2 regions of the Candidatus Contubernalis alkaliaceticus genome follow, and region 1 is predicted to be linked to the other one. Evidence: a T-box and tRNA genes for the amino acid it is inferred to sense, from the RefSeq annotation. Region 1 holds a T-box; the other holds one or more tRNA genes.
What was found. A T-box is a leader RNA that pairs with one kind of tRNA and senses whether it is charged. The one in region 1 lies ahead of metG (methionine--tRNA ligase), so its partner is inferred to be a tRNA-Met.

Region 1 (6,020 bases):
TCACTTATAGAATAAATCTCTAAAAAACTGAAAGTATTCATTGAGATGATGTTCAATATCCTGATCTGTGTCCAAAGTACTACTTTGGGTATCCCGAAATCGGTCAGTTAAAAGTCCGATTACTGTATATCGAATAATTGCTATCATCTTATCAATATCTACATCATCTTTGATCATATTTTTATCGATTCCCTGATTATACAGCTTTTTGCTGATATCTTGACTGATATCATCCGCATATTTTGTTATTGTCGCGTTGGAAAGCTTTAATAAATGTTTTTGATAGAATTCAAAGATGTATGGATACTCCTTCGTGGCGTGCAATATTGATAATGAAATTTCCCGTTCCCTATTGATTATATCGCCATCATTCCAATCAATACTGTTTTTTATATCGTGAATAATTACTTTAATTGAATAGTAGACCAAAAAATCAAATACCTCTTGTTTATCCTTAAAATAATGATATAAAAGTCCTCTAGATATACCCGCTCGTTTAACAATCATATTGGTTGAGGCTTTATCAATCTCATTTCTGCTATACACCTCAAATCCGGCTTTGATGATTCGCTTCACTTTTTCATTTTCAGTATCAATATGTTTAAAATTTATATTATTCATTTGTAACTCCTTATCTCTTACCATTGACAACTTCTGTCTATACCATTATTATAAAGATACCGTCAGAAGTTGTCAATGGTAATTCAGTATTTTTTTCCTTGAACCCGTCGCGCTTTTTCTTCTCCTAAAAGTCAAACAGTTTCCCGGCATTCACCGCTTCAGAATCCGGCATTTGCTGCAAGAGCTCAGATATTCGTAAACAAAAGAAAACAAGCGTCCCCCCTAATTATTGGTAATCGCTTGGGTTTGTTACTGCTATTAAAATGGTTTCAGAAAGCGTGGAAAATAGTGGAATGCATGAGGATATTCTTGTTTATGGGATTATTTCTTTTTAGCCATTTCGCTCCATATGGATGCCACAATCACGTAGATAACCAAAAAGATTGCAAATATAATCGTCACCTTCGGCATCCATGATAAATTGAATAATTCCCCGATCAATATTGAAAAGAACATAATAGCTATACCTAAATAAACTGTTGCAACAAATAGATATTCAGTCTTTGTTTTCATTTTCTTCCGTTCTTCTGGATTTACTAAAAAATACATTGTTGTTAATAATGGACCTTTCTGTTGAAAAGCAAAAATTGAATACACCAAACAGACAAAGCCAATGATTGCAACTACTATCATTTGATATAGCTCCTATCTTTAATTTTAACGTATCTTAGTTTACGCTACTGACAACCAAAAAAAAAGTTATCAAAATCCTTCACATTTCATTTTACCACCTTTCCCATTGGCCCCGTGTTTACGTGATTGGCTGCAGGAAATTATATTCGATGTATATCATTGAAATTATTATACATCATTCCCTTCGTCTAAACAATTAATACCCACAGTTTTTTGCTTGAGCCCCATTAGACAGTACTGCCCTTTAGTTTATTAACCTCTTCTTCAATTCTTTTCTTATTTATCCGTTGAAAAAGTATTTCCACCTGATTGACCGGCTGCAGTGGAGAAACTGCCGTATACTGCCAGGTATTTTCAGGGATACTCAGAAACTCCCTTATCTTTTTGGAGCTAAAAGGGATGAAGGGAGACAGCAGATTAGATAAATTGGCAATAATCTGAACGCAGGTGTAAATAGTGTCCGCACAATCTGATGGATTCTGCTTTATTGTAACCCACGGCTGGCGCTCATCAAAATATTTATTTGATTTCCTTATGAATTGAAAGATCTGCTCTAACGCACCCTTGAACTCCCCCGATTCAATTTTGTTTCCTGTCTGTCTGTACAGTACATCAATCTGGCTGTGTATTTCTTTATTGACAGTTCCTTCAGGAACCTTTCCTTCAAAAGATTTATGAATAAAGACCAGGCTCCTGTTGACCAGGTTTCCAAATGCCCCTAACAATTCCCCGTTATGGCTGTAAATAAACTCCCGCCATGAAAAATCAGAATCGCGTTTTTCTGGCCCGTTTATAGTAAGGTAGTAACGAATCGAGTCAGGATGATAATTCTGTAAGATATATGGGACCCAGACTGCCCAATTACTGCTGGTTGATAATTTTCTTCCTTCAATAGTCAGATATTCACTAGAAATTATCTGGTCAGGAACATGCAGATCATCATACCCCTTGAGTAAGGCAGGTAATATTAACGTGTGAAAAGGAATATTGTCTTTACCATGTACATAAAAGGCGGTCACATCTCCCCTCCAGTACGTTTCCCAAGGGACGCCCTTGAGTTCACACCATCTCCTGGCTGCAGTAAAATAGCCCCATACTGCTTCAATCCACACATAAATTTTCTTTCCTTCAAAGCCCTTCAGGGGCACATCAATCCCCCAGGTTAAGTCTCTAGTCACTGCACGGTCCTGTAACCCTTCCCTCAGGTACCGCTTTGTCAGCTGGAGGGCATTCTCTCTCCAGTCATCATGACTGTTCAGATATTCTTCCAGGTCCCGTTGAAATTTTGACAAAGCCAAATAAAAGTGCTCCGTATCTCTAACCGATGGTGAACTCCCGCACAGGCTGCATTTCTTATCTTTCAAATCTATGGGGTCCAGGATTGCGGAGCAGTTATCACACTGGTCTCCCCGGGCTTGGTTGAAGCAGTATGGGCATATGCCTTCCACAAATCGATCGGGTAAAAACTGCTCACAGGTTATACAATAAGTCTGCTTTATTGTTTTGGGGTAAATTAAGCCCTTTTCAAGCAGGGTTAAAAACAGTTGTTGAACCAGCCGGTGATGATATTCCTGGTCGGTGCGGGTATATAAATCATAAGAAAATCCCAGCTTTTGAAAGCATTCAACAAATTCTTCATGGTAGCGGTCTGCGATTTCTTTTGGGGATACCTTTTCCTGCCTGGCCCGTATGGCTATAGGAGTGCCGTGGCAGTCACTTCCGGACACATACAATATGTTTTTGCCAGTTAGACGGTAATACCTGGCCAGAATGTCTCCCGGAAGCAGTGCGGCGATGTGTCCCAGATGAAGGGAACCATTTGCATAAGGCCAGGCTCCACCGATTAATATATTCATACTATTCACCTCTCAAATATATTTTTGAACAATAAAAAACTCTCGTCTCTTAGAAAAATCTAAGGGACGAGAGCAGATTCCCGTGTTACCACCCCATTTTACCAATACCTCACGGCATTGACCTCTTCGAGTACGACACATAAACAATGTGTTTATACTCTAGCACTATAACGGGTGCGAGAGAGACCGGCACAGCCTACGCCCGTAAAAAGGGTTCGAAGTGCAACTCAGAGGCCATGTTCAAAAGAATACTCTTTACCCCATTTCAGCAGGCCGGGGCTCTCTGTAAAAGAAATCCTCTTCTTACTCTTCCTCTTCATCGTTTTTAAACATTATTGATTTCTTTAGTATAGTATTGCTAAGTTATAATGTCAACATTTATCTGATTTTTTTATAATTGTACCTTCCAGTAACTTTTTTTGTTGTTTTTTTTAATTTATTCTTTTTTTAGAATAGTCAATTTTCAGGTTCATGGCGAATTTTTTGGACGAGAATTTGCTGAAAAAGTTCAATTTCTTCAAAGATAGGGCTGTGGGCTGAATTTTCAAACCATATGAGTTCCTTGGAAGGGGCTTTTAAATGATGGTAGTATTCTTCCACTAGTTCAAAGGGTGCGATATAATCGTGCCTGCCTGTAATAAAGTAGACAGGAATCTCCACCTCAGTGACCTGTTCCATGAGGTTTACCGTTAACAGTTCATCCCATAGATAGTATACCGAGGACTGATTGCCCCGCTTAAGGTTAAAGAAATCTATGATGCTGTATTCCGGAGCAAAGAGGTTTAATGAGTCCGAAAACAGATTCTTATTATTGTGTACATTACCGCCGTAATATGAGAGCCATTTACGTTGAACCAGTAGTTTGTCCCAAAATGTATCGTCAAATTCATAAGGAGCAGCACCGGCTGCCCTCAGCTCTTCTACAGCCTTGTTATTATTGTCAGCGTAAGCTGACTCCAAAGTGTAGTGGTAGGATATGGCTTCCCCCTTTGCAGGATTGACTACCTGGGCAGTGCCAAAATAGGCATGGTATAGTTCAGGACGCTGGTAAACTGCTTTCATCCCGATAATAGTGCCCCAGGAGTGGCCCATGAGATATATTTTGTCTGTTTCGAAACGTTCAATTAAAAGCAGGGTCAGCTGGTGTGTGTCTGAGACGAACTGGTCAATAGTAAAAGAATCTTCAGGGATACGGACAGAATATGATTTGCCGGCACCTCTCTGATCCCAGTTGACCAGTGTGAAATGCTCCTCCAACTCCCGGTGAAAATGCCGCAAATTAGGCAGGGCAGAACCTCCAGGTCCACCGTGGAGGAAAAGAAGCACAGGATTTTGGGTATTAGTTCCTCGAATAGATATCCACTGTTCAACCTCACCCAGGACGACTGGCTCCAGAGTTTCAATACCGTTGACGGTATCGATGGCAAAGGCCCTGCGAACCTGGTGTTTTTCATAAGATATATAAAGAAGGCCTGTTCCTATTAATATAACCGACAGGGTGGTAATGAAGATAATAATGTATTGAAGAATCTTCTTTGTTTTCTGCATTGTTTAGTTCTCCCTGTTCTCAGAATTAAATGTTAACAATCACATTTTAATTTGTCTGATAAAGGCCTTTATCTCATCAACTATAGTATCCGCTTTTTTATGATGAAGATAATGACCACAGTCAAGGTATTTGTATTTTCCCACATCAATCTTCAGCACATAGTTAGACAGCAATTCTCTCCAATTAGTCCCTGGAACTTCTTTACCGTCAGAGATAAAAAAGTATATAGGCGTATGAATTGGAATTTTATTGGCTTGTACTTTTTTTGCATTGTCCAACAAAAAGTCAATTTCGCTTAACATGTTTTTGGAATAGGCACTTTTATAAAGTATTGCCATGTACTGTTCTTAATCTTCGTTGGTCAGGTCTTTAGATTTCATTAGGGGGAAAGTCTTTTCTACTTCAGACTCAGGCATGAATCGGGATAAACCCATTCTTGATACTAAATACATGAAATATAATTGAGTTTTGTGAGGCATTTGTAGAGATTGGTCAACAAAATCAGGAACCGTTGGATCAAGCCCAATGATTGCTTTTACCTCATAGGGATATTTCTGTGCCCAGTATATTGCTTCTAAACCCGACATTGAGTGAGGAACCAGTACATATGGCTCTTTTTCTCCGGCAAATTCCAGAGCTTGCCTGGTTTCTTTAAGCATGGTATCAATATCTCTTGGGCTTGATGACGTTTCACTCCAACCATAACCCGCCTTTTCTACTACAGCAATTCGATATTCATCCACCATTCTCATCCATAAAGGTTTAAAATCTATAGTTGGATTGGTGGTCCCATGACCAGACATGAAGATCAATGTATTATCCCCGTGACCGTCTACATAGATATGAGTTTTGTGATTCTTTACTTTGACTAGCTTCCCTGGTGGCGGATATTTTTTGGCTTCTTTTCGCAGTTGGTAGTTATGATTTATGGTAGAAGTGACCAGGAGAATTCCTATCAAGCCACATACAATTAAAAGAATTATGAAAATTATCTCTAATATGTTCACACTTACTCACTCTTTCCCCACATAGATCTTTCCGCTGGTAAAGACCTGCAGCACCACTGACGGCTCTGCTATATATGAGCAGTTAATCCAGCTAATGGATTATTACTCGACAGGATATACCTTTAGCATTTGTTTTGATACTTGTGATGACAACTCTTTGAGAAGATATTTTTGTTTCTCTACCTGTTCTATATTGTTTTTTTCTTTGTAATGCAGGTATAAAAAGTAATGCCCCAAGTATTTGATGTTTTGTTCTTTATCATTAATTAAAACACATACATCGTCTAAATTTATATCCGCATAATTTTCGTTGAATCCCGCTTTTCGAATAACATTCCACAAAGCGAGTTCGAC
Region 2 (6,020 bases), 1.4 Mb from region 1:
GGGGATGGAGATACCTATGGGGAAGGGGGAAACCATTTTCTTCATACCATCCGTCGAAACCCGGATATCGCCCATTTTGTTCACAATAACCAGGTTTATGGACTGACCAAGGGGCAGGCCAGTCCCACCAGCGACCCGGGAATGAAGACCAAGGTACAGGCGGCAGGAGTAATCCTCTCTCCCTTTAATCCCCTTTCCCTGGCTCTGACCCTGGGGGCCGGTTTTGTGGCCCGGGGATTTAGTGGGGAAAAAGAACATTTAAAGCAGCTGATGAAGGCAGCCCTGAGCTTCCCCGGTTATGCACTGGTGGATATCCTGCAGCCCTGTGTTTCCTTTAATAAGCTGAACACCTTTGCCTGGTATAAAAAGCGGGTTGAGATACTCAAAAACCATGAACCTACGGATATTGAGGCAGCCCAGCGGTTAGCCCGTAAATGGGGAGAGAAGATTCCCATTGGTATCTTTTATGAGGTTCCCACCCCTACCTTTGAGTCACAGATTCCGGCTCTTCAGGGAAAATGGGGCAAAGAACCATTGGCCTATCGTCACTTTGACCCCAACACCCTGGCCCACCTGCAGGAGGAATTTATGTAAAAGTTTAAGGGGTTATTTGTAAATAGTTTTGAAATATTTCGAATAATGTTAGTTTTTTTCATCTTTTAATGTTATATTAATAGGTAATACTATTGATGGATAAACAGTGAACTCGTTTCAGCAAGCTGAAACATCGGGGAATCAGTTGAGATTCTACTCCACCTGATTATAAGCCTCACCTACGCTAACGCTTAGAGGTGGGGGTCTTATACCCTAAAAAAAAGAGAAAAATCAAACAGGTTGTGCTAATTTTATGAATAATTTGGATTTAATTGTAGGACGGCAGCCGGTGCTGGAACTTCTGCGGGCAGGAGGGGTTTTGAAAAAAGTGCTGCTGGCTTCTGGAATAACTGGAACAGTGATAAGTGAGATAGAAAAGCTGGCTCACAGCCAGGGTTTTAATGTGGAGCGGAAAGACCGGAAACATTTGGACAGTCTGGCTCCTGATTTGAATCACCAGGGGGTAATAGCTCTGGGATATGAGTTCCGCTATACTGCTCTGGAGAGTATTTTATCCAGGCTTGAGAAAACAGAAGAGAAGCCCTTTTTGGTTCTTTTAGATCAGATTCAAGACCCACAAAACCTGGGGGCTATTATTCGTACCGCAGAGGCTGTGGGTGCCCACGGGGTGGTGATTCCCTCCCGCCGTTCTGCTCAGGTTACTTCTGCTGTTTTCAAGGCATCCGCCGGCGCTGCTTCTTATATACCCATTGCTTTGGAAAAAAATTTGAATTCTTTGGTGGAGCAGCTGAAGAAAAAGGGATTTTGGATATTCGGTACTGATGCTTCAGGATCTAAAATTTATCATAGGGTGGATTACCGCATTCCATTGGCTTTGGTGTTGGGCAGTGAAGGTAAGGGAATCAGCCGCCTGCTGAAAGAAAAATGTGATTACCTGGTAAATATACCCATGAGGGGGAAAATAAATTCACTGAATGCTTCGGCAGCAGGTGCGGTACTGATGTATGAAGTGCTCAGGCAGAGGGGAAATTAGGCAGTCCCTTTTGAAGGAGAAAATGTTTTGGAATATTTAATTATTGATGGATATAATATTATCAATTCCTGGCAAGAGCTGCGTGAACTGGCTGTGGAGGATATGGATTTTGCCCGATACAGGTTGATTTATAATCTTTCTCAATTCAATGATATGTGGGACAAACTCACAGTAGTTTTTGATGCTCACCTGGTACCTGGCGGAACAGAGAGCCGGGAGATGGTGGATATTATAGAGGTTATATATACCCGAGAAGGTGAAAGAGCGGACAATGTTATTGAAAGAATTACGCATAATTTTAAAGGGAGCTCTAATATAAATATATGGGTAGCTACTTCAGACCAGACAGAACAGCAGACCATCTTTAGTCGAGGGGCCAACAGGATTACGCCTTCGGAGTTAAAGAGCTTTTTGGATTTAGTTAAGCAGGATATCAGCATAAACTATACTGAAAACATTTTTTTGTCAACTAGAAATCCTCTGGATAAGCTTCTTAAAAAAGAGGTTAAAGAGAAACTGGAACAGTGGCGTCGAGGTAAGTGAATTTAAGACCTTGACGATTAACAAGGGATTAAGTTATAATTATTTTGTAACTGCCATATCCCCAAAAAAAATGGAGGCGAGGCTATGTCAAATGCCCAACAAGATATCCGTGAGGTGGTTTTGGAGTATGATTACAAGACCGACGAGGAAATTGCCGAGGAGGCAAAGGAAGGAAGTTCGGTCGCTTTAGAATACTTGATTAACAAGTACAAGAATTTTGTCAAAGCTAAAGCAAGGTCATACTTTTTAATTGGCGCTGATCGGGAAGATATTATACAAGAAGGAATGATTGGGCTATACAAAGCAATTCGCGATTTTAAAGGGGACAAGCTGTCGTCTTTCCGGGCTTTTGCAGAGCTTTGCATTACCCGGCAGATAATCACGGCTATTAAGACGGCTACCCGGCAAAAACACATACCTCTTAATTCATATGTATCCTTGAACAAGCCTATTTATGACGAGGATTCAGATAGAACTCTTCTGGATATTTTGTCCGGGGCAAAAATCACTGACCCGGAAGAGCTGATGATTAACAGGGAAGAATACGATGATATCGAGTTTAAGATGGGGGAGATCCTGAGCGACCTGGAATGGAAGGTTTTGATGCTTTACCTGGAGGGTAAATCATATCAGGAGATTGCTGTAGAACTGAGAAGGCATGTGAAATCTATAGACAACGCACTGCAGAGAGTCAAAAGAAAACTTGAAAAATATTTGGAAATTCGAGAAAGTTAAAAGAGGACTTGACTTTTCATTTGATACCTTGTATAATTTAAAATGTTGCGATTGGCCGACGTAGCTCAATGGAAGAGCAGCTGACTTGTAATCAGCAGGTTGCGGGTTCGAGTCCCATCGTCGGCTCCAAGGAAGATTAACTTTAATAGAACAGTTTAAAATATGGAGAGATACCCAAGTTGGCCAAAGGGGGCAGACTGTAAATCTGTTGGCAGCGCCTTCGGAGGTTCGAATCCTCCTCTCTCCACCATAATGACATTTTTGCGGGTGTAGCTCAATGGCAGAGCCCTGGCTTCCCAAGCCAGTCGCGTGGGTTCGATTCCCATCACCCGCTCCAGGATATGTCCTGGCTATAATACAATTTTAACAACGCGGGGTGGAGCAGTCAGGCAGCTCGTCGGGCTCATAACCCGGAGGTCGCAGGTTCAAATCCTGCCCCCGCAACCAAAAAATTTAAGCTCACGTAGCTCAGGAGGTGGAGCGTATCCTTGGTAAGGATAAGGTCACCGGTTCAAGTCCGGTCGTGAGCTCCAATATGGCGGCGTAGCTCAGGTGGTCAGAGCATACGGTTCATACCCGTAGTGTCCGGGGTTCAAGTCCCTGCGCCGCTACCACATATAAAGGCTTGGTAACGTTACTATCAGGCTTTTTCTTTTTGTAGGGTAGTTTTTTTATTTTGATTTCTTTTTGTCCATATCTAATCTCAATTTATCCTGGCTTGAAAAATTTAGTAAAATAATTACATCAATACAGTATAAAATTTACAATAATTAACATACTAAGTAATTACACCTCACATTGCTAAACCAACTTACCAAAAAGCCAGTATTATCAGTGTTTTGCCCGGTAAAGATTGAAGGCCAAAATGTTGACATTCCCTATAAATTGTGGTAGATTTGATAGAGTGACGAACTTTAAGTTTAATAAATACCAAAGATAAAGTCTAATTTAGCTATAATCCTGGGGGTGTGCAAAATGCGAGTAAAAATAATTTTGGCTTGTACGGAATGTAAACAGAGAAATTATAACAGTATGAAGAATAAGAGGTCTAATCCTGACAGAATGGAAATGAATAAATACTGTCGTTTCTGTGACAAGCATACCTTGCACCGGGAGACCCGATAGAGCTTGTTCAGCTAAAGTCAGATTAAAGGATGTGAAGTTATGGGTGCTCCAGCTAAAACCAAAAAAGAAGTAAAGGGCATTCAAAAGATAAACAAGCACTTTAAAGATGTCAAGGTTGAAATGAAGAAAGTTCATTGGCCAACCCGCAAGGAGCTTACGGTTTTTACCGTAATCGTTTTCATTGCAATAGCTTCTGTTGGAGTATTTTTTTGGTTTTTGGATACCGGTTTTAATGCATTGTTGAGGTTGGTAATCCAATGATCAAGGAGGGAAAGGTATTTTAGGAACTGTAATTATGGAAATTGAAAAACAATGGTATGTAGTACATACATACGCCGGTTATGAAAATAAGGTAATGACAAACCTGGAAAAACGGGTGGATTCCATGGAAATGCAGAACAAGATATTTAGAGTTCTGGTGCCCATGGAAAAAGAAATTGAAATTAAAGACGGAAAGCGCAAATCTATCATGAGAAAGGTTTTCCCTGGTTATGTACTGGTAGAGATGATTATGGAAGACGATTCATGGTATGTGGTGCGTAATACTCCAGGGGTAACTGGTTTTGTAGGCCCGGGATCCAAGCCCGTACCTTTGGCGGCAGCTGAAGTGCAGCAAATATTAAAGCAGATGGGCGAAGTTGAGCCCAGAAGCAGAGCCCGCTTTGATGCCGGGGAACAGATCAGGGTGATTGAGGGTCCTTTTGCTAATTTTATTGCGGTAGTAAAGGAAGTATATAATGATAAACAGAAGCTCAAAGTTCTGGTTTCTATGTTTGGCCGAGAGACGCCTGTGGAACTGAACTATGATCAAGTAGAGAAAATGTAAGGAGGTGGATGGAAAGAATAATGGCCAGAAAGATTATTGGATTAATTAAACTACAAATTCCCGCCGGTAAAGCAACTCCGGCTCCTCCTGTAGGCCCTGCATTGGGACAGCATGGGGTGAATATCATGGCATTTTGTAAGGAATTTAACGAGAGGACCTCAGCCCAGGTAGGCTTGATTATACCGGTGGAAATCTCTGTTTTTGAGGATCGTTCCTTTACATTTATCACTAAAACTCCTCCGGCAGCCGTTCTATTGAAAAAAGCAGCCGGACTGGAAAAGGCTTCTGGTGAACCCAACAAGGTAAAGGTAGCTACCCTTCCCCGCTCTGCTATTAAGGAGATTGCGGAGACTAAGATGGTGGATTTAAACGCCAACGATATCGAAGCTGCTATGAAAATTATCGAAGGTACTGCCAGGAGTATGGGAATCATCGTTGAAAAGTAAAAATAATAATTAATAAGTGGGAGAGCCAATGGCTCGCTGGTACCACAGGGAGGTTTTTTAAAATGGCATCAAACAAAAGATACCTGGAAGCCAAAAAGATGGTGGACAGAGATATGCAATATGAACCAGAAGAAGCTCTGGAAATGGTGAAAAAATTGGCTACCGCTAAATTTGATGAGACTGTTGAGATTGCTGTGAAGCTGGGTGTTAACCCTAAGCATGCTGATCAGCAGGTCAGAGGTGCGGTGGTTCTTCCCAATGGTACAGGTAAAGAAGTAAAGGTTTTGGTTTTTGCCAAAGGAGATAAAATCAAGGAAGCTGAAGAGGCTGGAGCAGATTTTGTGGGTGCCGAGGATATGGTAGCCAAAATTCAGGGAGAGGGTTGGTTGGGTTTTGATATTGCTATTGCCACGCCTGATACCATGGCTTTGGTGGGAAAACTAGGTAGGATTTTAGGGCCTAAGGGTATGATGCCCAATCCCAAGACCGGTACCGTTACCTTTGATGTTGGCAAAGCAGTCAACGACTTTAAGGCAGGTAAGGTAGAATATCGCACGGAAAAAGCAGGATTGATTCATGTTCCCATTGGTAAAGCATCCTTTGAAACGGAGAAGCTTTTGGAAAACTTTTATACATTGATTGATACGTTAATCCGTGTAAAACCCTCTGGAGCCAAAGGACAGTACCTAAAAGGTATTACTGTTTCTTCCACCATGGGGCCGGGGGTTAAGGTGAGCCCTCAAAAGGCAGCCCTGTT

Region 2: it has a tRNA-Met gene. The T-box ahead of metG (methionine--tRNA ligase) is inferred to sense a tRNA for this amino acid. The anticodon was not compared.

Annotation. Positions count from the first base shown of each region.
Region 1 is NZ_CP054699.1:1,668,320-1,674,339, forward strand. Features, by position in the region: gene HUE98_RS08220 (TetR/AcrR family transcriptional regulator) at 1-645, opposite strand; gene HUE98_RS08225 (hypothetical protein) at 943-1,254, opposite strand; gene metG (methionine--tRNA ligase) at 1,482-3,110, opposite strand; T-box leader at 3,170-3,439, opposite strand; gene HUE98_RS08235 (alpha/beta fold hydrolase) at 3,567-4,658, opposite strand; gene HUE98_RS08240 (hypothetical protein) at 4,698-4,997, opposite strand; gene HUE98_RS08245 (alpha/beta fold hydrolase) at 5,007-5,666, opposite strand; gene HUE98_RS08250 (zinc metalloprotease) at 5,769-6,020, opposite strand, start outside.
Region 2 is NZ_CP054699.1:3,079,516-3,085,535, reverse strand. Features, by position in the region: gene HUE98_RS15315 (thiamine pyrophosphate-dependent enzyme) at 1-594, shown strand, start outside; gene rlmB (23S rRNA (guanosine(2251)-2'-O)-methyltransferase RlmB) at 848-1,588, shown strand; gene HUE98_RS15305 (NYN domain-containing protein) at 1,616-2,131, shown strand; gene sigH (RNA polymerase sporulation sigma factor SigH) at 2,216-2,866, shown strand; tRNA gene HUE98_RS15295 (tRNA-Thr) at 2,921-2,995, shown strand; tRNA gene HUE98_RS15290 (tRNA-Tyr) at 3,031-3,116, shown strand; tRNA gene HUE98_RS15285 (tRNA-Gly) at 3,130-3,203, shown strand; tRNA gene HUE98_RS15280 (tRNA-Met) at 3,237-3,313, shown strand; tRNA gene HUE98_RS15275 (tRNA-Thr) at 3,324-3,399, shown strand; tRNA gene HUE98_RS15270 (tRNA-Met) at 3,404-3,480, shown strand; gene rpmG (50S ribosomal protein L33) at 3,842-3,991, shown strand; gene secE (preprotein translocase subunit SecE) at 4,031-4,252, shown strand; gene nusG (transcription termination/antitermination protein NusG) at 4,293-4,817, shown strand; gene rplK (50S ribosomal protein L11) at 4,838-5,263, shown strand; gene rplA (50S ribosomal protein L1) at 5,326-6,020, shown strand, end outside.